Regions from separate parts of the Janthinobacterium sp. LS2A genome, predicted to be linked through region 1. Evidence: predicted binding sites of a transcription regulator. Region 1 holds the regulator's gene; each other region holds the start of a gene.
The links. Region 1 encodes LexA, which represses DNA repair genes until DNA is damaged. Its sites were predicted from a motif close to ACTGTATNNNNATACAGT; they were not measured.
Positions count from the first base shown of each region.

Region 2: recA (recombinase RecA) is a predicted target of LexA. The motif match lies at 3,716-3,733, and genes of this name have one in related genera.
Region 3: dinB (DNA polymerase IV) is a predicted target of LexA. The motif match lies at 6,379-6,396, and genes of this name have one in related genera.

Region 1 covers NZ_JAZHPB010000007.1:69,648-77,704, reverse strand. Annotated here, with positions in the region: gene purF (amidophosphoribosyltransferase) at 1-495, shown strand, start outside; gene V3C40_RS19890 (cystathionine gamma-synthase family protein) at 602-1,843, shown strand; gene lexA (transcriptional repressor LexA) at 1,914-2,549, opposite strand; gene rpsF (30S ribosomal protein S6) at 2,825-3,214, shown strand; gene priB (primosomal replication protein N) at 3,235-3,543, shown strand; gene rpsR (30S ribosomal protein S18) at 3,559-3,849, shown strand; gene rplI (50S ribosomal protein L9) at 3,877-4,332, shown strand; gene V3C40_RS19860 (replicative DNA helicase) at 4,468-5,853, shown strand; gene V3C40_RS19855 (DUF47 domain-containing protein) at 5,946-6,572, shown strand; gene V3C40_RS19850 (inorganic phosphate transporter) at 6,612-7,625, shown strand; gene V3C40_RS19845 (MBL fold metallo-hydrolase) at 7,672-8,057, opposite strand, start outside.
Region 2 covers NZ_JAZHPB010000002.1:720,155-728,211, forward strand. Annotated here, with positions in the region: gene V3C40_RS09085 (class I SAM-dependent methyltransferase) at 155-1,693, opposite strand; gene recX (recombination regulator RecX) at 1,850-2,305, opposite strand; gene recA (recombinase RecA) at 2,509-3,612, opposite strand; gene V3C40_RS09100 (response regulator) at 3,868-4,602, shown strand; gene V3C40_RS09105 (sensor histidine kinase) at 4,599-6,140, shown strand; gene V3C40_RS09110 (DUF4212 domain-containing protein) at 6,133-6,447, shown strand; gene V3C40_RS09115 (sodium:solute symporter family protein) at 6,444-8,057, shown strand, end outside.
Region 3 covers NZ_JAZHPB010000014.1:832-8,888, reverse strand. Annotated here, with positions in the region: gene V3C40_RS26965 (L-asparaginase) at 1-113, opposite strand, end outside; gene V3C40_RS26960 (asparaginase domain-containing protein) at 290-775, shown strand; gene V3C40_RS26955 (TonB-dependent receptor) at 1,297-4,026, shown strand; gene V3C40_RS26950 (recombination-associated protein RdgC) at 4,160-5,056, opposite strand; gene dinB (DNA polymerase IV) at 5,175-6,359, opposite strand; gene V3C40_RS26940 (S9 family peptidase) at 6,502-8,057, shown strand, end outside.

The sequences.
Region 1 (8,057 bases):
AAATCCGTGCGCCAGAAGCTCAACGCGATCCCGTCCGAATTCAAGGATAAAGTGGTGCTGCTGGTCGACGATTCCATCGTGCGCGGCACCACCAGCCGTGAAATCGTGCAGATGGCGCGCGAAGCGGGCGCGACTAAGGTCATCTTCGCTTCGGCCGCGCCACCGGTCATCTACCCGAACGTGTACGGCATCGACATGCCGACGCGCGACGAGCTGATCGCCTACGGCCGCACGACGGAAGAAGTGTGCCGTGAAATCACGGCCGACTACCTGGTCTACCAGGATATCGGCGCGCTGAAGCAGGCGATCGCCGACGTTAACCCGGCCCTGACGAACTTTGAGGCATCGTGCTTCGATGGCGTGTACGTGACGGGCGACGTGTCGCAGGAATACCTGGACCGCCTGGAATATGCGCGCCACCATCCGAAGGCGGCAGCGCCCGAAGATACGCCGCGTTCCCAGCTGAACCTGAACCTGGCGACAACGGAAGCATAAGTACCTGCCCGGCCGATGCCGGGCTTTTTTTCGGGGTTGGATCTTCAGGTCTGACCCCGGCATTTGCCTTGGGTTACGCGGCAAATCGAACTCCGGAACTTCCACCATGACCAACAAAAAAACCTACGGCTTCACCACCACCATCCTGCACAACGACCGCCGCAAGGGCATCGAGCACGGCTCGCTGCACAAGCCCGTGCACACTTCCGTTGCCTTCGGTTACGCCGATGCGCGCCAGCTCGCGTCCGTGTTCCAGGGCAAGGAGCCGGGCTTCCGTTATGGCCGCCAAGGCAACCCGACCGTCTCCGCGCTGGAAGACAAGGTCAACAAGATGGAAGACGGCGTGGCGACTTTGTGCTTCGCCACCGGCATGGGCGCCATCGGCGCCGTGGTGCAATCGTTGCTGCGCGCGGGCGACCATGTCGTGTCGTCGGCCTTTTTGTTTGGCAACACCAACAGCCTGTGGCAAACAGTGACGGGGCAGGGCATGGCCGTGTCGTTCGTCGACGCTACCGATGTCGCCAACGTGGCTGCCGCCATCACGCCGGCCACGCGCATCGTGTTTGTGGAAACCATCGCCAATCCGCGCACGCAAATCGCCGACCTGAAGAAAATCGGCGACCTGTGCCGCGAGAAGGGCATTTTGTATATCGTCGACAATACGATGACGACGCCATATCTGTTCCGCCCGAAAGCTGTGGGCGCGGGCCTGGTGGTCAATGCCTTGACGAAATCCATCGGCGGCCACGGCAATGCCCTGGGCGGCAGCTTGACGGACACGGGCGTGTTCGACTGGACGCAGTATCCGAACATTTTCGAGAACTACAAGAAGGCGGCGCCCGCGCAGTGGGGCATCGCGCAAATCCGTGCCAAGGCTTTGCGCGACTTCGGCGCCTCGCTGGGGCCGGAAGCTGCGCATCATATCGCCGTCGGCGCGGAAACCATGGCCTTGCGCATGGATCGCACCTGCTCGAACGCTTTGGCGCTGGCCACCATGCTGCAGGCGGATCCAAGAGTGGCGGCCGTGCATTATCCTGGCCTGGCGTCGCACCCGCAGCATGCGCTGGCCACCGACTTGTTCCGCAGCTATGGCTCGTTGTTCAGCTTTGAGCTGAAAGATGGCATCGACTGCTTCGATTTCCTCAATCGTCTCAATCTTGCCATTCCCGCCAGCAACCTCGGCGACACGCGCACCCTGGTCATTCCCGTCGCCCACACGATTTTCTACGAGATGGGTGCCGAGCGCCGCGCCAGCATGGGCATCGCCGAATCGCTGATCCGCGTGTCCGTCGGTATCGAGGATGAAGCAGACTTATTGGAAGATTTCAGCAGCGCACTGGACGCATAAGCAGCCGCGCACCATGTAAAAAGGGCCGCGATAGTCATGCTGTCGCGGCCCTTTTTTTACGTGCGGCAGTTTAATGCCAGCTGCGCATCAGTCCGACGGCGAGGCCTTCCAACGCAAACTCGTCTTCGGGCGACACGGTGATCACCTTGAAGTCCGGATTTTCCGGCAGCAGTTCGATGACGGAGCCCGTCTTCTTGTAGCGCTTGACGGTGACTTCGTCGCCGATGCGGGCGACGACGATCTGGCCATTCTTGGCGCTGTCGACCTTTTTCACGGCCAGCAAGTCGCCATCCATGATGCCGGCGTCGCGCATGGACCAGCCGCGCACCTTCAGCAGGAAGTCGGGTTTGGCCGAGAACAGGGCCGGGTCGACGTTGTAGCTCGCTTCCAGGTTTTCCTGGGCCAGGATGGGCGAGCCTGCCGCCACCCGGCCGATCAGGGGCAGCGACATCAGCAGGGCTGCCGGCACTTTCGACGGCGGCGCTTCGGCGGCCGCACCGATCAGGCGGATGCCGCGCGAGGTGCCGGGCGAAATCTCGATCGCGCCCTTGCGGGCCAGGGCCTGCAAATGCTCTTCGGCCGCATTGGCCGATTTGAAACCCAGTTCATTGGCGATTTCGGCACGGGTGGGAGGAAAGCCCGTGTTTTCAATCGCGTCCTTGATCAGGTTCAGGATTTGTTCTTGTCGTGCTGTCAGCTTGATCATGAGCGGTGGGTGCATACTAAAATGCTGTCTATATGAACAGTCTGTATTTTTGTACAGTATCGCCCACTATGCAAGGGGATTTCCGTGTTTTGGGCGAATTTCGCAAGAAATACTTGTCCGCGGCCGGAAAGCACGGCGGCGCACGGGCTTTTCAGGCGCTTGTGGAAGGAATGATTGAAACGTTTGCAAAAGACGGTTATAATCTTCGGCTGACCTTCCCACACCCGTCTTGACGCCGGGGTGGGCGATTATCAATCCGACCTGAAGGAGTTTGCATGCGTCATTATGAAATAGTCTTTATCGTCCATCCGGACCAAAGCGAGCAAGTGCCCGCGATGATCGAACGCTACAAAGCCAGCGTAACCACCCGCGGCGGTTCGGTTCACCGCGTGGAAGATTGGGGCCGCCGTCAAATGGCTTACTCGATCCAAAAGCTGCCTAAAGCACACTACATCTGCCTGAACATCGAATGCGACAACGAGACCCTGGTCGAGTTGGAAACAGCATTCAAATTCAATGATGCCGTGTTGCGTCACCTGACCGTTAAAATGAAGAAAGCTGAAACAGCTCCTTCGCCGATGATGAAATCGGTACAACGCGAAGACGCGGCCAAAAGCCACCGCACCGAAGCACCAGCAGCCGCTCCAGCCGCAGCAGCAGCTTAATTCTTGACCAGGATCGTGCGCTGAACCAGCTACAAGTAACCGCCATCATTGCCGAGCGCGAAATATTGCGCTATACCCCGGCAGGGCTGCCGATTGTGAATGCAGTATTGCAACACAGTTCGCAGCAGATGGAAGCAGGGATTGCCCGTTTGACCGAGTTTGATGTTGCCGCCCTAGCCGCTGGCGAAATCTCAGGCAGGTTCAGTCAGGCAAGCTTGGGCGGGGTGTATCAGTTCACGGGTTTCCTGGCCAGGAAGAGCCGCAACAGCAAGAGTTTGGTGTTTCACATCATTGATTTTAGTGCAGTCACCCCGACTAGCGCATTTTAGATACAGGAGCCTGACATGGCATTCGGTAAAAAGTTCGACAAAAATAAGCTCAAGCTTAAAGAAAAACGCAAACAGCAAAACCCGTTGTTCAAACGCAAGAAGTTCTGCCGCTTCACCGCAGCTCACGTTGAGCAAGTCGACTACAAAGACGTCGACACGCTGAAAGACTTCGTCCAAGAAAACGGCAAGATCATGCCAGCACGCCTGACCGGTACCAAAGCGCACTACCAGCGCCAAGTTGACACCGCAATCAAGCGCGCTCGCTTCCTCGCGCTGCTGCCATACACCGATCTGCACCACGCTTAATCGGTCAGATATTCCTGGAGAAGAACTATGCAAATCATTCTGTTAGAAAAAGTTGTTAACGTCGGTAACCTCGGCGAAGTCGTCAAAGTCAAAGACGGTTACGCACGTAACTTCCTGATCCCGCAACGCCTGGCACGTCGTGCTACGGCAACCGCTGTGGCTGAATTCGAAGTCAAGCGCGCCGAACTGGAAAAAGCTGCTGCCGCCAAACTGGCCGCATCGCAAGCCCAGGGTGAAAAACTGAGCGGCCTGACCGTTCAAGTTGCTCAAAAAGCTGGTGTTGATGGCCGTCTGTTCGGTTCCGTCACCAACTTCGACATCGCTGAAGCGCTGACCAAGCAAGGTTTTGCTGTTGAAAAAGCACAAATCCGCATGCCTACCGGCCCGCTGAAGATCGTTGGCGAGCACAACGTTTCGGTTGCTCTGCACACCGACGTGGTCGTGGAAGTTGTTATCGCTGTCGTTCCAGACGCGAACGCGTAATTGTCTGCGGGCCTGGCCCGCAAGCATTGCCGCACTATGAAAAGCCGGGTTCGCCCGGCTTTTTTGTGGCCTTTTTTTCGCTCAATTTCAGCCCTTTATTTTTGCCATCACGCCGAAGCGGGTATAATTCGCGCCATGAACGCCCCCTCTGATCCGCAACTGGATTCCCTCCGTATTCCGCCGCATTCGATCGAAGCAGAACAATCCGTCATCGGTGGTCTGCTGCGCGACAATGCCGCGTATGACCGCATCGCCGACTTCATGCATGCGGAGGATTTCTATCGCTATGACCATCGCATCATCTTCGAGCAAATCGTCAAGATGGTTAACGCTTCCAAGCCAGCCGATGTCATTACTGTTTTTGAAACCCTGACCCAGCTCGGCAAGGCCGATGACGTGGGCGGACTCGCTTACCTGAACGCCATGGCGCAAAACACGCCATCGGCCGCGAACATCCGGCGTTACGCCGAGATCGTGCGCGACCGCGGCGTGCTGCGCAAGCTCATCACCGTCGCCGACGATATCTCCGGTACGGCCTTCAGCCCGCAAGGCAAGGAAGTCAAGCAGATGCTTGACGAGGCCGAATCGAAGATTTTCGCCATCGCCGAAGAAGGCGCGCGCGGCGCCCAGGGCTGGACCGCCATCCAGCCCCTGCTGACGCAGGTGGTCGAACGCATCGACGAACTGTACAGCCGCGACAACCAGAGTGAAATCACGGGCGTGCCCACCGGTTTCATCGACCTCGACCGCATGACCTCCGGTCTGCAGCCGGGCGACCTGGTAATCGTGGCGGGCCGTCCTTCGATGGGCAAGACGGCGTTTTCCGTCAACATCGGCGAAAACGTGGCCATCGACAGCGGCTTGCCCGTGGCCGTGTTCTCGATGGAGATGGGCGGCGCCCAGCTGGCCATGCGTATGCTCGGCTCCGTCGGACAGCTCGATCAGCACCGTTTGCGTACTGGCCGCCTGAACGACGAAGACTGGCCGCGCCTGACGAATGCGATCCAGAAGATGAACGACGCGCAGCTGTACATCGATGAAACGCCAGCGCTCAATTCCATCGAATTGCGCGCCCGCTCGCGCCGTTTGTCGCGTCAATGCGGCAAGCTGGGCCTGATCATCGTCGATTACTTGCAACTGATGTCGGCCAATACGCCGGGCGACAACCGCGCCACGGAGATTTCCGAGATTTCGCGGGGCTTGAAAGGCCTGGCGAAAGAACTCGGTTGCCCCGTGATCGCGCTGTCCCAGCTGAACCGCTCGCTGGAACAACGCCCGAACAAACGTCCTGTCATGTCCGACTTGCGCGAATCGGGCGCTATTGAGCAGGATGCCGACGTGATCCTGTTCATTTACCGCGACGAGGTGTATAACCCCGACTCGCCAGACAAGGGAACGGCCGAGATCATCATCGGTAAACAACGTAACGGTCCAATCGGCAGCATCCGCCTCACCTTCATGGGGCAGTACACCAAATTTGGCAATTACAGTGGTGGCCTGGCGCTTTACCAAGGCGACTAAGACTCAGCAGCACTGGCACCCCATCGCTGCCCCCTCTTGCGGGGCGGCTTTCTGTAGTAAATAACACGACTCAATGCTTAACGGAGAATGACATGTTTGGACGCTTGATGCCCACTGAGGGCAAGTTTTTTGAATTGTTTAACCAGCACGCGGAACTGTGCGTCAAGGGCGCCAAAGAGATGCTCGGCCTGATGACCAATTTCGACGACCTGGAAAACCGCGTGCATGCGATCGAAAGCATCGAGAAACAGGCGGACAAAGTCACCTACGCCACCGTGGAAATGCTGCACAAGACCTTCATCACGCCGATCGACCGCGACGACATCCATCAGCTGATCACGCGCCAGGACGACATCCTCGACCTGCTGGAAGATGCGGCGCAAACCGTCTCGCTGTACGACCTGAAGGCCGTCACGCCGGAAGCCAAGCGCCTGGCCGAACTGGTGCTGGCCTGTACCGAAAAAGTGCGCGACGCCGTCGCCATGCTGCACAACATGGACAACTCGCGCAAGATCGTCGCCATCTGCGAAGAGATCGACCGCCTGGAGTCGGATGCCGACCACGTGATGCGCGCCGCCATGTCCAAACTGTTCCGCGACGAACCGGACGTGCGCAACCTGATCAAGCTGAAAGCGATCTACGAAATTCTGGAAACCGTGACCGACCGTTGCGAAGATGTGTCCAATATTATCGAAGGCATCATCGTCGAAAACGCGTAAGCGTTGGGCCTGTCCTGAACCAGAATCAGAAAAGAAACTATAATGACCATACAAATCAGCATCTACGTGCTAGGCCTGTTGATCGTCCTGGCGCTGCTGTTTGACTTCATGAACGGCTTCCACGATGCCGCCAACGCGATTGCCACGGTGGTCTCGACGGGCGTATTGAAACCGCAGACCGCGGTTGCCATGGCTGCCACGTTCAACTTCGTCGCCATCTTCGTGTTCCACCAGCTGACCGTGGCCGCCACGGTGGGCAAGGGCACCATCGATCCGGCAGTGATCGACCAGTACGTGATCTTCGGCGCGCTGATGGGCGCCATCTTCTGGAATTTGTTTACCTGGTACTACGGCATTCCATCGTCGTCCTCGCACGCGCTGATCGGCGGCCTGGTGGGCGCAGCTGTCGCCAAGTCCGGCACGGGTGCGCTGGTCGCGGCCGGCCTGTGGAAAACCGTCGCCTTCATCGTCATCGCACCGGTACTGGGCTTCGTGTTCGGCTCCATCATGATGCTGATCGTGTCATGGATATTCGTGCGTTCGACGCCGCGCAAGGTCGACAAGTGGTTCCGCCGTTTGCAACTGGTCTCGGCGGCCGCCTACAGCCTGGGCCACGGCGGCAACGATGCGCAAAAAACCATCGGCATCATCTGGATGCTGCTGATCGCCGCAGGCTACTCCAGTTCGGCCGACGCCATGCCGCCGATGTGGGTCATCATCTCGTGTTATACGGCCATCAGCTTTGGCACCCTGTTCGGTGGCTGGCGCATTGTCAAGACCATGGGCCAGAAGATCACCAAGCTCAAACCGGTCGGCGGCTTCTGCGCCGAAACCGGTGGCGCGATCACCCTGTTCGTCTCCACGGCGCTGGGCATTCCCGTGTCGACCACGCACACCATCACGGGCGCCATCGTCGGCGTCGGCTCGTCGCAGAAGATGTCGGCCGTGCGCTGGGGCGTGGCAGGCAATATCGTCTGGGCCTGGATCTTCACGATTCCTGCCTCCGCGTTTGTTGCAGCAGTCGCTTGGTGGATTGGCCACCACATCATGTAATGGATAGTCAACGCCAGTAAAAAGGGAGCCTTGCGGCTCCCTTTTTTTATGTGCAGGCCAGTTCCACCGTCAGCCCCTCGCTGGCGAGGAACACTTGCAAACCGGCCAGGCGGCTGCTGTAGCGGCCCATCACGTCGGCAAACACGGCTTCGAGCTGCTCGTCGCTGCGGGTCGGTTCGTGGTGGGTGCAGTACAGGCGCCGCGCGCCGCAGCGCAGGGCCAGGTCGAAGGCGGCGTCGAAGGTGCCGTGGCCCCAGCCCTGTTTGCCCGGGTATTCCTCGCGCGTGTACGAGCAATCCATGATCAGCGCGTCGACGCCGGCGATGAGCGCATCGATGCGGGCCTGGCGCTGCGCATTGCGCTCTGAGCACGCCGCATGCTCGGCGTGGCCGGGCGGATGCAGGTTGTAGAACGGTTCATGGTCGCCGCTGA
Region 2 (8,057 bases), on a different contig from region 1:
ACAGGGCGCTAGTTGCGCCGCAACATAATTTTTTATTGGTCGTGCCGTCTGCCGCAAATCATTAACGAAAATCGCAAAATCAATGACAATTATTCACAATGCAGATAACTTGAAAGCATGCCTGCGGCACCGGCGCACTGGCCGGCACCGCGCTTCAGTCAGCCACACCCAGTGCGCGTAAAACGGGCAAGGTGCGCGCGGAAAAATATTCCGCGCGCGCCAGCAGTTCGGCCAGGTTTTCCTCTTCCGTCAACAAGGGCTGCCCGTCCTTCGTCAGCAGTTGCTCCAGGCGCAGCAGTACCGGCCACGTCGCGCGCACCCATTCTTGCGGCGTTGGACAACCTTGCTGTTTTGCCCACAGGAACAGTTGTTGTAAATGCGATACAACCACGCCGCCGCCCGTCAGGGGGCTGGCGAGGCTGTGCAAGTCGGTTCTTGCCAGCGCCTGCTCCAGCAAGTGCGCATTCAGCCGCGCCGTCTGCGGCCGCGCCACGGCGATGTCGGCCTCGTCCTGGACGGCAAGCACGCTGCCCTTGCTGACCAGCACCAATATGATCTGCAGCAAGGCGGCCAGGCCGGCTTCGCTACCCGCCAGTTGCAGCTCCAGTTCGCCTATCGTGTACACGCGATGGTCGGCCATGGCGTCGAGCACGGGCGCATACACGCGCTCGTCCATATCGGCGTCGCCCAGCACCCCATGCACGCTCAACACCACTTCGTCGCGGGGCACGGCCAGCATCACGCGCACGGCCCGCACGGCGCTGACCTGGGCCAACGGCGTCAGCCTGCGCGCGCCCTTGACCCAGTAATCCTTGCGGAATTGCTCGTTGACGAGAAAGGCGCGCGTCGTCTCGCGGAAGACGGGATCGGGTATCTCGGCCAGGAATTGCTGGTGTTCGGCCGTCAGGTTCAGCATGTCGACCAGAGCGGTATAGTTGGCGGACGAGGCGAACTCCAGCTTGGCCTCGCCCAGCATGGCCGCAACGCTGGAAAAGGCCATCGGCTGCCAATCCGCATTGAAATATTCGTGTGCAATATAGTTGCGGTCTAGCGCTTTCAGCTTCTCGAAACGGTCCGCCAGCAGGGGATTGGCCTCCAGGTAGCGCGGTTGCACGGCGATCATCCTGTCGACAAAATCGATGGCGCCGTCGACTCGTGCCAGCACGCCCACGCCGGGCGCGCTCATGACGCGGCTATGCTCGGCCAGCAAGTCGCGCATCGGCATCATGGCACTCCAGCCCGGCTGCGTGTTATAGCTGATATAGGCGACGCCACCCACTTTCAGCTTGCGCTGCAGGAAATCGACGATCAAGGCGCGATTTTCTGCCGAGACCCAGCTCCAGATCCCGTGCAGGCAGATAAAGTCGAAATCGGGCAAGTCGTCACGGCGGCAAAACTGCGCGAACGATTCGTCCGTGAACTGTGCGCCGGCGCCGGTCACGCTGGCCAGCTCCTGCGCAAAGGCGGCCTGGGACGGATTGAAATCATTGCCATGCCAGCGCGTGGAAGACGCCGCCGCATGGATGTTGGCGCTGATGCCCTGGCCAAAGCCCAGCTCGCAAGCCGTGCCGCTGGCCGGCAAGGCAAGCCCGGCAGCCAGCAGGGGCAGCCGCAGGCGCAGAGGATTCAATTCTTCGTAATAGCCATAGGTATAGGCGATTTCGGCCACATAGCCGGCATTCCAGTTGCTCATCTCGATCCTGTCACGGTCAGTGGTGCTGCGCGCATCGCACAGCGTTCGAGCGCCAGAATACCTTATCGCGCGGCGTCGCCATACTGGAAACAAACGGCGTTTGAAAGCGCAGTTCATGGGGCACGACGGAGGCCGGCCGGCGCGCCATGGCCAGCCTCATTCCTCGTCGGGATCCAGCCCCTTCAAGGCCGCTTGCACGGCGCGCTGGGAAAAGCCGCGCTGCATCAGGAAGCGCATCTGCTTGTTGCGCTGCTCGGCATCCTGCGCTACTTCACCAAACTTGCGGCGCCACACTTCGCAGGCGCGCGCAACTTCCCCTTCGGCCAGGCCCGCCTTGAGTTCCTGCAGCGCCTCGCCGCCGATGCCATGGCTTTGCAACTCCGCCATGATGCGGCTATTGCCGAAGCGGGCCGAGCGGCGGTGGATCAGCGACTCGGAAAAGCGCTCCTGCGACAGCCAATTGGCTTGCTCCAGGCTGTCGAGCAAGGCTTCCACGTCATCGCCCTCCTGCGCATGGCGCTGCAGCTTGCGCCGCAATTCCATGCGGCTGTGTTCACGCATCGACAAAAAGCGTAGCGCCCTGCCCTTCAGGCTTAGTTGTACTGCGGCCATACACCCACCTTGTCTTTCATTCCACAATCACATCACCCAAACACAATCGCCGCCCGGCGCAACAGCGCGGGACGGCGATCATGGTCCTACCTTGCGGCAAGCCATGCGTAGGTCGGATCAGGGCCCTTGGACCGTAATCCGACAACATTGTTGACGTCTGTGGTGTTGTCGGATTACGCGCGGCTTTGCCGCGCTAATCCGACCTACTCTGGCTTGGCTTCCGCAGCCTTGGCAGCCTTGTCGGCGGCTTTGTCCGCTTTTTCCGGCTTTTCAGCAGCCAGCGGCGGCAGTTCGCGCACGCCCAGCGAAGCGCGGACCTTGTTTTCGATTTCGCGGGCCAGCGCCGGACGCTCCTGCAGGAAGGCGCGGGCGTTGTCCTTGCCCTGGCCGATACGTTCGCCGTTGTAGCTGTACCACGAACCGGATTTTTCCACGATCTTGGCATCCGAGCCCAGGTCCAGGATTTCGCCTTCGCGCGAAGTGCCTGCGCCGTACAGGATGTCGAAGTGCGCTTCCTTGAACGGTGGCGCGATCTTGTTCTTGACGACCTTGACCTTGGTTTCGTTGCCGATCACTTCATCGCCGGACTTGATCGAGCCGGTGCGACGGATATCCAGGCGCACGGAGGCGTAGAATTTCAGCGCATTGCCGCCCGTGGTTGTTTCCGGGCTACCGAACATCACGCCGATCTTCATGCGGATCTGGTTGATGAAGATGACCAGGGTATTGGTGCGGTTGATGGAACCGGTCAGCTTGCGCAGGGCTTGCGACATCAGGCGCGCTTGCAGGCCTGGCAGGGAATCGCCCATGTCGCCTTCGATCTCGGCGCGTGGCGTCAGTGCGGCCACGGAGTCGATGACGACGAGGTCGACGCTGCCCGAACGCACGAGGGCGTCGCAGATTTCCAGCGCCTGCTCACCCGTGTCCGGTTGCGAGATCAGCAATTCGTGCAGGTTCACGCCCAGCTTTTGCGCGTAACCGACGTCGAGCGCGTGCTCGGCGTCGATAAAGGCGCACGTGCCGCCCAGTTTTTGCATTTCGGCGATGGTTTGCAGGGTCAAGGTGGTTTTACCCGACGATTCCGGACCGTAGATTTCCACCACGCGGCCGCGCGGCAAGCCGCCCACGCCCAGCGCGATATCGAGGCCGAGCGAACCGGTCGACACGACTTGCACTTCTTCGATCGGTGCGCTGGCATCCATGCGCATGACCGAACCTTTGCCAAACTGCTTCTCGATCTGCGCCAGTGCGGCGGCGAGCGCCTTGGCTTTTTCCGATGCGGGTACTACAGCTTTTTTATCGTCCATATGTTCTTTCAGCCGTTCTACAGTTGCGGATTCACGTGACGCATCTACGTGAACCGTGCAGCCTGCGATAGCGCCAGTGGGTTAAATTCTTTACACAGACAGTACTGTATAAAAAAACAGTGATCAATGCAAGCGGAACGTGGATTTGTTTTGAAACAGATCAATACAAGCGTGGATTTTCACAAAAATTCGCCACCTTGCGGAAAATGAAACACAATACAAGCTTCTACCGCCGCAAAGCATAGGAAGTGCACCATGCGTATTTTACTTGCCGAAGATGACAGCGTGCTGGCCGATGGCCTGACCCGCTCGCTGCGCCAGTCCGGTTATGCGATCGACTACGTCAAGACGGGGCAAGAGGCCGATACGGCCCTGTCCACCCAGGAATTCGACTTGCTGATCCTCGACCTGGGCCTGCCCAAAATGTCCGGCCTGGAAGTGCTGCGCCGCCTGCGCGCACGCGCTTCGCTGCTGCCTGTGCTGATCCTGACGGCCGCCGATTCCATCGAACAACGCGTGAATGGCCTCGACCTCGGTGCCGATGATTATATGGCCAAGCCGTTCGCCTTGTCGGAACTGGAGGCAAGAGTGCGCGCCCTGACGCGCCGCGGCGCTGGCGGCGGCGCCACCATCATCAAGCACGGCCCCCTCAGCTACGACCAGGTGGGGCGCAGCGCCTACATCAACGACCAGATGCTCGACCTGTCGGCGCGCGAACTGGGCTTGCTGGAAATCCTGCTGGGCCGCACCGGCCGCCTCGTCTCGAAAGAGCAGCTGGTCGACCACCTGTGCGAATGGGGCGAGGAAGTGTCGAACAACGCCATCGAAGTGTATGTGCACCGCCTGCGCAAGAAGATCGAAGTGGGCGGCGTGCGCATCGCCACCGTGCGCGGCCTCGGCTATTGCCTGGAAAAATACTCGGAAGCGGCGCGCCTGAACGCTGAAGCGGGCGAGTCGGCAAGCCCGGCCAGCGGACCCGCCAGCAAGTGAAGGCGCGCGAGGCGCCAGCGGACGAGCCGGATGATGACGACTGGTTCGAGCCGCCCACCACGGAGCAGGACGACACCATCGAGCATTCGCTGTTCGGCGAAATCCTCGACTGGATGCTGGCGCCCCTGCTGCTGCTGTGGCCGATGAGCATCGCCATCACCTATCTGGTGGCCAAGGGCATCGCCAATCAGCCGTTCGACCATGCGCTGGAAGACAGCGTGACCGTGCTCACGCAGCAAGTCAAGCAGGCCGATGGCGCCATGTTGCGCCGCGCGCCGGACAAGAACAGCAGCAATAATAATGGCCGCGACTTGCTGCGCGGCGACGATGTCGACACCCTGTATTACCTGGTGGTGGGTCCGCGCGGCGAATACCTGGCCGGCGACCGCGATTTGCCGCCGCCGCAGGATCCCGACAAATACCGCAGCGGCATGGTGCTGTTTCGCAACGACACCATCCACGGCACGCCCGTGCGCGTGGCGTTCAGCTATCTCGACATTCCTGCCGACAACGACGATGAGCCGCACCGCGCGCTGGTACAAGTTGCCGAAACCCTGGAGAAACGCGCCCAGCTGGCCAATGAAATCATCAAGGGCGTGATTTTGCCGCAGTTCATCATCCTGCCCGTGATCCTGGCTCTCGTCTGGTTTGCCCTGGCGCGCGGCCTGTCGCCGCTGGCGCAATTGCAGGAGCGCATACGCGCCCGGCCACCCGACGATTTATCGCCCATCGAATCGGGCCAGGTACCCGAGGAAATCACGCCGCTGGTCGGTTCGCTCAACGAGATGCTGGCGCGGCTATCGCTGTCGATCGACATGCAGAAACGCTTCATCGCCGATGCCGCGCATCAGATGAAAACGCCGCTGGCCGGCATGCGCATGCAATCGGAACTGGCCCTGCGCCAGACCGACCACGACGAGATCCACCGCTCGCTGCTGCAACTGGCGAAAAGTTCGGAAGCGGCCACGCGCCTCGTCAACCAGCTGCTGGCCCTGGCGCGCGCGGAAAACCAGCCGCAGGCGGGCACGGCGTTCGAGCCGATCGAGCTGAGCGAACTGGCGCGCGGCGTGGTGCAGGACTGGGTGCAAGCTTCGTTTGCCCAGCATATCGACCTGGGCTTCGAGCAGCCCGCGTATTCGATCATGATTTCCGGCAATGCCATGATGCTGCGCGAGCTGCTGAGCAACCTGATCGACAACGCCCTGCGCTACACGCCGTCGGGCGGCAGCGTCACGGTGCGCGTGCGCAGCACCCTGGAACTGGCCATCCTGGAAGTGGAAGATACGGGTCCCGGCATTGCGCCGGCCGAGCGGGCCCACGTGTTCGAACGCTTTTACCGCATTCTCGGCAGCAATGTCGACGGTAGCGGCCTGGGCCTGGCCATCGTGCGCGAAATTGCGCAGCAGCATGGCGCCGAAGTCGATATTTTTAACAATCCGCGCGCGCAGTCGCCGAAGCTGCCGGGCACCCTGCTACGCCTGAGCATCGCCCTGCTGTTGCCGGACGCGCCAGAAGAGGATGACGTCACGTATGGATAAGCCGAGCCCACCCGTTGCCCCGGCGCGGCCATCGCACGCGCCCAGCCCCGAGCTGCAGGCGCGCCGCGACATCCACTGGCGCAAGACGCGGCGCCTGACGGCCATCCTGCTGCTGGTGTGGCTGCTGACGGGCTTCCTGACCGTGTTCTATGCGCGCGAGCTGCTGCACCTGAACCTGTTCGGCTGGCCGCTGCCCTTCTATATGGCGGCCCAGGGCGCCTCGCTCGTGTACCTGGCCATCATCGCCTTCTATGCCTGGCGCATGCGGCGCCTCGACCGCGACTTTCATGCCGAGGAGCAAGCATGAGCGGCCAGCGCAGTTTCTTTGCGCGGCTGAGCCGCTACTACCTGCTGTTTACGGCCGGTTTCGCCGCTTTCCTGCTGGCCTTGTCCGTGCTGGAACAGGAAGGCATGCCGCGCGCGTGGATCGGCTACCTGTTCATGCTCGTCACCATCACCCTGTACGCCACCATCGGCGTCATCAGCCGCACCTCGAACGTCACCGAATACTATGTGGCGGGGCGCCGGGTGCCGGCCATGTTCAACGGCATGGCCACGGCCGCCGACTGGATCTCGGCCGCCAGCTTCATCAGCCTGGCCGGCGGCCTGTACCTGAACGGCTTCGACGGCCTGGCCTTCATCATGGGCTGGACGGGCGGCTATTGCCTAGTGGCGCTATTGATCGCACCCTACCTGCGCAAGTTCAGCCAGTACACGATTCCCGATTTCCTCGCCGCCCGCTACGGCAGCGGCACCGACAAACGGGGCGCCAGCGTGCGCGTGGTGGCCGTGGCCGCCACCATCATCGTGTCGTTTACCTATGTGGTGGCGCAGATCTACGCCGTCGGCCTGATCGCCTCGCGCTTCACGGGCGTGGATTTTTCCGTCGGCATCTTCCTGGGCCTGGCCAGCATTCTCGTCTGCTCCTTTCTGGGCGGCATGCGCGCCATCACCTGGACGCAGGTGGCGCAGTACATCATCATCCTCGTCGCCTTTCTGATTCCCGCCATGTGGCTGTCGGTCAAGCATGCGGACAATCCCGTGCCGCAGATCGCCTACGGCAAAGTGCTGACGCAACTGAGCGCGCGCGAACACGTGCTGGAAACGGACCCGAAAGAGAACGAAGTGCGCGCCATCTTCCGCCAGCGCGCACAAAGCTACCAGGCGCGCATCGACGGCTTGCCCGGTTCCTGGGAACAAGGCCGTCTGGCGGCCCAGCGCCAGCTCGATAGTTTGCGCCAGCGCAATACCTCGCTGTTCGACATCCGCAACGCGGAGCGCTACCTGATCGCCTATCCGAAAAGCCCGGACGAGGCACGCGTGCTGTGGCAGGCGGCGCAGGCGCAGAACCAGAAACGCGCCGAACCGATCATTCCACACGCGCAGCCATTTCCCGCCGCAGACCGCGAGCAATCCGACATCAAGCGCAACAATTTCCTGGCCCTCGTGTTTTGCATGATGCTGGGCACGGCCGCCCTGCCGCACATCCTCATGCGATCGTACACCACACCCTCCGTGCACGAAACGCGCGTCTCCGTGTTCTGGACCCTGTTCTTCATCTTGTTGATCTATCTCACGATTCCCGCGTTGGCCGTGCTGGTCAAGTACGATATTTACTCGGCGCTCGTGGGCACGCAATACGCGAACCTGCCCACCTGGGTGTCGTACTGGGCCAATGTGGACAAGCTCAGTCCCCTGATCAGCATCGTCGACGTCAACCGCGACGGCATCGTGCAACTGGCGGAAATTTCCATCGACGCCGACGTGCTGGTGCTGGCCACGCCCGAGATCGCCGGCCTGCCCTACGTGATTTCCGGCCTGGTGGCGGCAGGCGGCCTGGCCGCCGCCCTGTCGACGGCCGATGGCTTGCTGCTGGCCATCTCGAACGCCCTGTCGCACGACGTCTATTACAAGGTG
Region 3 (8,057 bases), on a different contig from region 1:
GCTTCGCTGCCGAAACGGGCGGCGATCCAGCCCGTCAGCAAATTGACGGACGTGATCACCCCGTAACCGCGGTGGCGGTGAAAAATGACGGTGCCGGGAGCGAGCGCTTTCATACGGAGTCGGGGGGCAGGCAAACAAAGAAACCAGTGTACTCACAGATGGCCAATTTTTCCAGATGCGGCGCAAGCGCAGGCGGCAAGCACGCTGCCCCATCCGCAGCGCCATTCACGCAAGGGCATCAATCCACGATATCATGCGCGTCATTCTCCACTGACATCGTGACCACATCATGACATTGCGCATACTCGCCACCGGCGGCACTTTCGACAAGCACTACAACGAATTGAACGGTACCCTGGGCTTTTCCGACAGTCATTTGCCGGCAGCGATCGCCCGCGCGCGCATGACGGCGCCCGTGGCGCTGGAGCAATTGCCACTGCTCGACTCGCTCGACATGCAGGATGCGGACCGCCAGCGCGTGCTCGCTTCGTGCCGCGCGGCGCACGAGAAAGCCATCGTCATCATCCACGGCACCGACACCATGCGCGAAACGGCGCAAGTGCTGGGCGCGGCGAACCTGCAGCAAACGGTGATTTTGACGGGCGCCATGATTCCCTACGAGATCGACAACTCCGATGCCCTGTTCAACCTGGGCTTTGCCTGCGGCGTGGCGCAAACCTTGCCAGCCGGCGTGTATGTGGCCATGAACGGCCAGATCTTCGCCTGGGACAATGTGCAAAAGAACCGCGCCGCCGGCGTGTTCCAGCCTTTGTAAGCCGATGGCGGGACAGGGCGCACAAGCAGAACGGCCAACGCTCTGACTGACACTCTGTCACAATTCGACCAGCCCGCTTTCAGCGGGCTTTTTTACGTTTTTTTACTTTGCATAAATTCCGCAATACAACATTTTTCGTCTAATTATTGCTGGCAAAACATCGAATTGCCAATACAATAATTTTATGTTGCAAAAAAACGCCATTGATCATTTTTAAAAATGTAGATATTTATAAATATAAAATCTACATTTAACATTTAAATCAAATATTCTTCAGTATCTCGAATTTATTGCCAAATCCGACACGGTTGAGGTGCATTTTTTCTTGCTGAGACGACATAATGTTTGCCTCGACAAGTCAAAAGTGCATTTATAACAATATTGCACCAAGTAGTCTTCCACCTCCCACCGACGTGGTTCCGCCTACCGTACACGAGCACCGCAGACCATCTACCCGATGGCTATATCGGTGCTCGTGTGCCGCTTGTCGTTATTAAAACTACTACGGAGTAATTGTTACAATGGCATTCAAAGAAAAAATTGGCGTACGCAGCGTACGCCTGGCCCTGACCGTCCTGGCAGGCAGCGTCTTGTTCTCCGGCCAATCCATGGCGGACGAAGCAATTCAAAAAGTTGAAATTACCGGTTCGAGTATCAAGCGTATCGCTGTCGAAGGCGCACTGCCTGTACAGCGCCTGTCGCAAGAAGCGATCGCCAAATCGGGCGCCACTTCGGTAGCCGACCTGATCCAGGCCCTGCCAGCCATGCAAGGCTTCACCATCGGCGCAGTTGCTGCCGGTTCCGACTCGGGCGGCAATACCAGTGCATCGCTGCACGGTATCGGCGAGTCCTACACCCTGGTACTGCTGAACGGCCGCCGCATCGCGCCACAAGGCTCCGGCACCACGGTCAACCTGAACGCCATCCCAATGAGCGCCGTTGAGCGTGTCGAGATCCTGACCGACGGCGCTTCGGCCCTGTACGGCTCGGACGCCATCGCCGGCGTACTGAACTTCATCCTGAAGAAAAACCAGCAAGGCGCTACTCTGGAAGCCACTTATGGCGGTCCGGAAGACAAAGGCGGCAACGCCTGGAATACCAGCGTCACCTACGGTTTCGGCGACCTGGACGAAGACCGCTTCAACGTGCTGCTGTCGTACCGCCACGATGAGCAATCGAAACTGCGCGCCACCGACCGCGATTTCGCCGCCACCTCGTATGTGCCATTCAGCCGCAACGGCAACAACTATGTATGGGACCGCACCAGCACCTCGGCTTCGCCAGCAGGCGCCACTGTTGCCTACAATAGCGGTGCTAAATCGACAGCCTTTACGCCTTACCTGGCGATGAATGGCAAGTGCCCTGAAGACTCCTACAAGACGACCAGCAATGCACGCGCTTGTGGCTTCGACACGGGCTCCACCGTGGAAGTCGTACCGCAATCGAAACGTGACAGCCTGTTCTCCAAAGCTACGTACAAGCTGAACGACAACCTGAACGCGTTCGCCGAACTGGCCTACTCGCGCTACGACCTGACGGCGCGTATCGCCGCCAATCCGATCCCGATTTCGATCGCCAAGGGCAGCCCGCTGTACAACACCTATGTATCGCCGTACCTGACGCCAGCGCAACGTGCCGACGTCAAGTCGATCACCGCCAACTACCGCAGCACCGACTTCGGTCTGCGCGCCAGCAACACCATCACCGAAACCAAACACATGGTCGTTGGTGTGGAAGGCGAACTGGGCGCGTGGAACTTCGAAAGCGGCCTGACCTGGTCGCAAAACTCGATCGACGAGCGCTACACGGGCGGTTACCAGAAGAGCCAGGAGTTCAAGAACATCCTCGCCAATCCGGACTTCAACCCGTTCGCAGTGACGCAAAAACCATCGGTGCAAGCGCAAATCGCTGGTGCGCAGTTCGTTGGCTCCGTGCGTACCGCATCGACCACGATGCGCGGCGTCGATACGCACGGCTCGCGTGAATTGTTCAGCCTGCCAGGCGGCAAAGCCAGCCTCGGTATCGGTGGCGACTACCGCACCTATACCTATGAGCAATCGCCAGGCAGCAATGCCACCGGCGACGATATCTACAACTTCAACACCAAGGCCGCCTACGACATGAGCCGCGACACCTACGGCGCATTCGTCGAGTTGCTGGCACCGTTGACCAAGTCGTTCGAAATGACCGTTGGTGGCCGTCACGACGCCGTCAAGGCGATCGATGACAAGCTGAACAACAAAACTGTCGGCAAAAAAGACAGCGCCAATACCTACAAGGTATCGGCACGCTGGCAGCCAGTACAGACCGTGCTGATCCGCGGTTCCTACGGCACGGGCTTCAAGGCGCCAAGCATGCTGGAAATTGCTCAGCCACTGGTCAACGCCGGCTTTACCGCCAAGAAATTTGATTGCCCATACCCAGGCAACGCACTGTGCCGCGCGGAAGCAACGCAATACAACGCCGTGTCGCAAGGCAATCCGGATCTGCAATCGGAAAAGTCGAAACAGTTCACCCTGGGCTTCCGTGTCGAACCTAGCTCGGCCTTCTCGTTCGGCGCCGACCTGTGGGATGTGAAACTGCGCAATGCCGTGTCGGAAGTTTCCGAAGAGCAAGCATTTGCCGATCCGATCAAGTATGCGTCGAGCTTCGGCGAATACACCGAGCCATCGACCGGTATCACCTACTACTCGTTCAAGAAACTGTCGGTCAACATCGGCAAGAAGGAATACCGTGGTATCGACTGGGATCTGTCGGCCAACCACAAGTTCTCCTTCGGTAAGCTGACCGCCCAATTGAGCGGTACGCACATGTTGCACGCCAACTACACCAAAGCCGGTAGCGATAATATCTACACCAGCAACATGAACTTCTTCGGCGACACCAACGAAGTCACGTTCCGCAACCTGATGAAGCTGACGACGACCCTGGATACGGGCCGCCTGAGCAACACGGTAACGGTCAACTACCGTAACGGCTACACCGATGCAGCCGCTACCGTGTACAACCTGGCGACCCAGCAGGAAGAGAAAAACTTCCGCCTGCAAGTACCGTCGTACACCACGTTCGACTGGCAAGCACGTTTCGCCTTTGACAAGCAAACCACGATCCGCGCAGGCATCAAAAACCTGTTCGACCGTGCACCACCGCTGTCGCTGCGCGCTTCGTCGGGCCACCAGGTTGGTTTCGACCCACGCTACGCCGATCCAATGATGCGTTCGTTCTACATCACCGGCAACTACAAGTTCTAATGTGACGTTGTGAATTAGCTTGTCCGAAAGCGCCTTGCACTTCACCGTGCAAGGCGCTTTTTTTATGGCGCGACATATTGCGCAGACGAAAAAAAGGAGCCGCAGCTCCTTTTTTGTACCGGCATGACGGCTGTTACGCCGTCGCTTCGCCGCCCAATGCTTCGACCACGTCGGCCATCAGCTTGCTCAGCTCGCCCGTCATCAGCATCACGTCGCCGTCGAAACGCTCTTCGTCGTTCTTCGTGCTCGATTCCGTTTCCTTGATCACGTCGAGCGGCTTGACGCTCTTGATGGCCAGCGACTCCGTCAGCACGAACGAGATCTTGTCGTTCCACGTCATGGCCAGGCGCGTGCACTGCTTGCCGGCCGCGATGTGGCGGCGCACGTCGTCCGCTTCCAGGGTGTGGCGCACGTAGCGCACGGTGGCCTTGCTTTCGCCCGTGGCGCGCAATTCCGTATCCATGTCGACCGTGAAGCCGGCAGGCGCGTCGTCCGCCTGCAGCCATTCCGTCATCACCGCCACGGGCGAGCGCTGCACGCGCAGGCTTTCCAGCGGCAGTTTGTCGACGGCTTTCAACAGCAGCTTGATGACTTCATCGGCTTTCGCCGGGCTGGCGGCATCGACCACCAGCCAGCCATTGACGGGGTCGATCCACGTCCAGACGTTGCTGCGGATGCTGAAGGCGCGCGGCAGCAGCTCGTCGGCCACGCGTTCCTTCAATTCCTTCATGGCCTTTTTACCAGGCGCAAAGCCTTGCGCTTCTTCCATCTCGGCGGCGCGGGCCTTGGCCACCTGGTTGATGACGGTCGCTGGCAGCAGTTTCTTTTCCGTGCCCAGCAGGATCAGCATCTGTTTGTTGACCACGTGGACCAGGCCGCCGTTCGGGCGTGGCGTATCCCAGCCCTGGCGCATCAGATCCATGCTGGTCGCCGGCGTAAATTTGTTCGAGGACAGCGCCTCTTCCAGTTGTTCTGGCGTGTAAGCCCACGGTGCGGGCAGGCGGTAAATCTGAAGATTCTTGAACCACATAGTTTTTGTCTTCCGTTTGTTTCAGTAGTGCCAGGGGAACGCCATTCTACACTTTCGACACGGGAATGCCGTCAAAAGCGCGGACTGGCGCGGTGTTGTTGCTGCGTGGGGAATGCCGCTACAGGGCGGGAAACAGCTCCGCCTGGGCCGGCGCCTGCCGCGTCACGAGGGCCGGGTCGGACAAGGTCGAGATGCGCACGCCCAGCAGGCGGATTTTCTTGTCAAATGGCACGCGCCGCAAGCAATCGCGGCTGGCGCGCAGGATGGCGGCGGCATCCGCCGTGGCGCTGGGCAGGGTGATGTCGCGCGTGACGGTGCTGAAATCCTCGAAGCGCAGCTTGATGCCCACCGTGCGCCCCGCCAGCGATTGCTTGTCGAGGTCGCCCGCCACGCGCGTGCACAGGCTTTCCAGCTTTTCCGACAGGGTGGCGCGGTCGCGCACCACCTGCAAGTCGCGCTCGAACGTCGTTTCACGGCTGACGGACTTGGTTTCCCGGCTCGTCTGCACAGGCCTATCATCGATGCCCAGCGCCGCCTGGCGCAGCCAGCCCGTGTACAGGTCGCCGAACTGCGTGCGCAGCATGGCCATGTCGGCCCGGGCCAGTTCGCCAATGGTGACAATACCCAAGGCTTCCAGCTTGGCCGTTGCTTTCGGGCCGATGCCATTGATCTTTTTCGCCGGCAAGGGCCACACGCGCGTTTCAATATCCTCCGGGTTCAGGATGGTCAGGCCGTCCGGTTTTTCCAGGTCGGAACAGATTTTCGCCAGCAATTTGTTGGGTGCCAGGCCGATCGAGCACGACAGGCCCGTCGCTTCGAACACGGCCGCCTTCAGGCGCGCCGCCATGGCCGGCGCCTGCTCGCCGTATTCGGTGAGATCAACATAGATTTCATCGATGCCCACGTTCTGGATGATGGGGCACAACTGGGCCACGGCCTGCTTGAAGCGGGCTGAATAGTCGCGGTAGGCCTCGAAATCGGCCGGCAGCAGGATGCTGTCGGGCGCCAGCTTGGCCGCCTTCATGATGCCCATGGCGGAAAACACGCCGAACACGCGCGCCGCATACGTCGACGTGGTGACGACGCCGCGCCCCACGTAGTCGCGCATGCGCGCAAATTGCCGCGTGCCGTCTTCCTGCAGCACGGGCTGCTGCAGACGCCCACCGCCGATGACGACGGCTTCGCCGCGCAATTCCGGATATTTCAACAGTTCCACGGAGGCAAAGAAGGCGTCCATGTCCAGATGCGCTATCCAGCGGCGGGCTGCGGGTGGCTCGGGAAAGGGGGAGGCAGATGTGGTCAAGGACACCTCGCGGCGGGATACTGTAGTTATATACAGTATCGCTGGAAATGCCCATGGATGCAAGTTGAAACGCACGCGCAAGGCGGTTGCTTTTCTCAATAGCAAGATTACAATCCTGACACAACTATTCAAAGGAGTCGCCTTGTCTATCGCCCATCACGCTGCGCGCCGCCGGTCCGCCTGGTTATCCATCCTGCCGGCCCTGCTGCTGTCCTCGCTGGCGCCATCCGCGCTGGCCGCCGACGCCGCCACCGCTACCGTCGCCACCATGTCGGCGCCCGTTGCCGCCAAGACGGCCTGGCAGGAAACGCGCCACGGCACGGTCGTCACGGACGACTACCGCTGGCTGCAAAAGAAAACCGATCCTGCCGTGATCGATTACCTGAATGCGGAAAACGCCTACACGGCCGCCGTCACGGCCCCGATCCAGCCGCTGGCCGACAAGGTGACTGCGGAAGTCAAGGGACGCATGCAGGAAGTGGACCTATCCGTGCCTGCGCGCCAAGGCAATTTCTACTATTACACGCGCACGGAAGCAGGCAAGCAATACCCGATTCACTGCCGCCGTCCTGTCGGCAAGAACGGCGCCTACGATGCGCAGGCGCTTGAAGAAATCCTGCTCGACCAGAACCAATTGGCCGAAGGCCACAAATTCTTTGCCGTGCGCGCATTCAGCATCAGCCCGAATGAACAACTGCTGGCCTACACCACCGACACGACGGGTTTCCGCCAGTACGAATTGCATGTCAAGAATTTGAAGACGGGCAAGCTGCTGGACGACACCATGCCGCGCGTGACCTCGCTGGCGTGGGCGGCCGATAACGCCACCCTGATGCTGGCGCAGGAAGACGTCACCACCAAGCGCTCGGACCGATTGTTCCGCCTGGCCTTGGGCGGTGAGGCGCAACAGGTTTACCACGAGCAGGTGGAACAGTTCGCCATCAATGTAGGCCGCACGCACGACAAGCAGTTCTTCGTGCTCACCTCGGGCAGCACGGATACGAGCGAAGTGCTGCTGCTGCCAACCAGCAAGCCGCAAGGCAGTTTCCAATCCGTGCTGAAGCGCGAAAAAGGCCACCGCTACATCGTCGAGCACCGCGACGGCCAGCTGTATATCGTCACCAACAAGGATGCGAAGAATTTCCGTGTCGTCAGCGCGCCATTGTCCGCGCCGCAGCCGAAGAACTGGAAGAGCGTCGTGCCGCATAACAAGGATGCCGTGATCCAGTCCATCGACGTCTTCCAGGGCTACCTGGTGGTGATGGAAAAGGCGCGCGCCCTGAACCGCGCCCGCATCTACGATTTCGCACATAAAAACTGGAAGACGGTGCAGTTCGACGACCCAGTCTACCTGGCCACGTCCGTCGGCACGCCGGAGTTTTCCGCCACGCAATTTCGCATGTCCTACCAGTCGCCCGTCACGCCGCCCACCGTCATCGACGTGGCGATGCAAGACGGCAAGCGCACGGTGCTCAAGCAGCAGGAAATCGTCGGCGGCTTTGATGGCAGCCGCTACACGACGCAGCGCCTGTGGGTGACAGCGCGCGATGGCGTGCAAGTGCCGCTGTGGGTCGTCTACAAGAAAGGCGTCAAGCTCGACGGTTCCGCGCCGCTGCTGCTATATTCGTATGGTTCGTATGGCATCTCGACGGAAGCCAGTTTTTCCATCAGCCGCATCAGCCTGCTGGACCGTGGCGT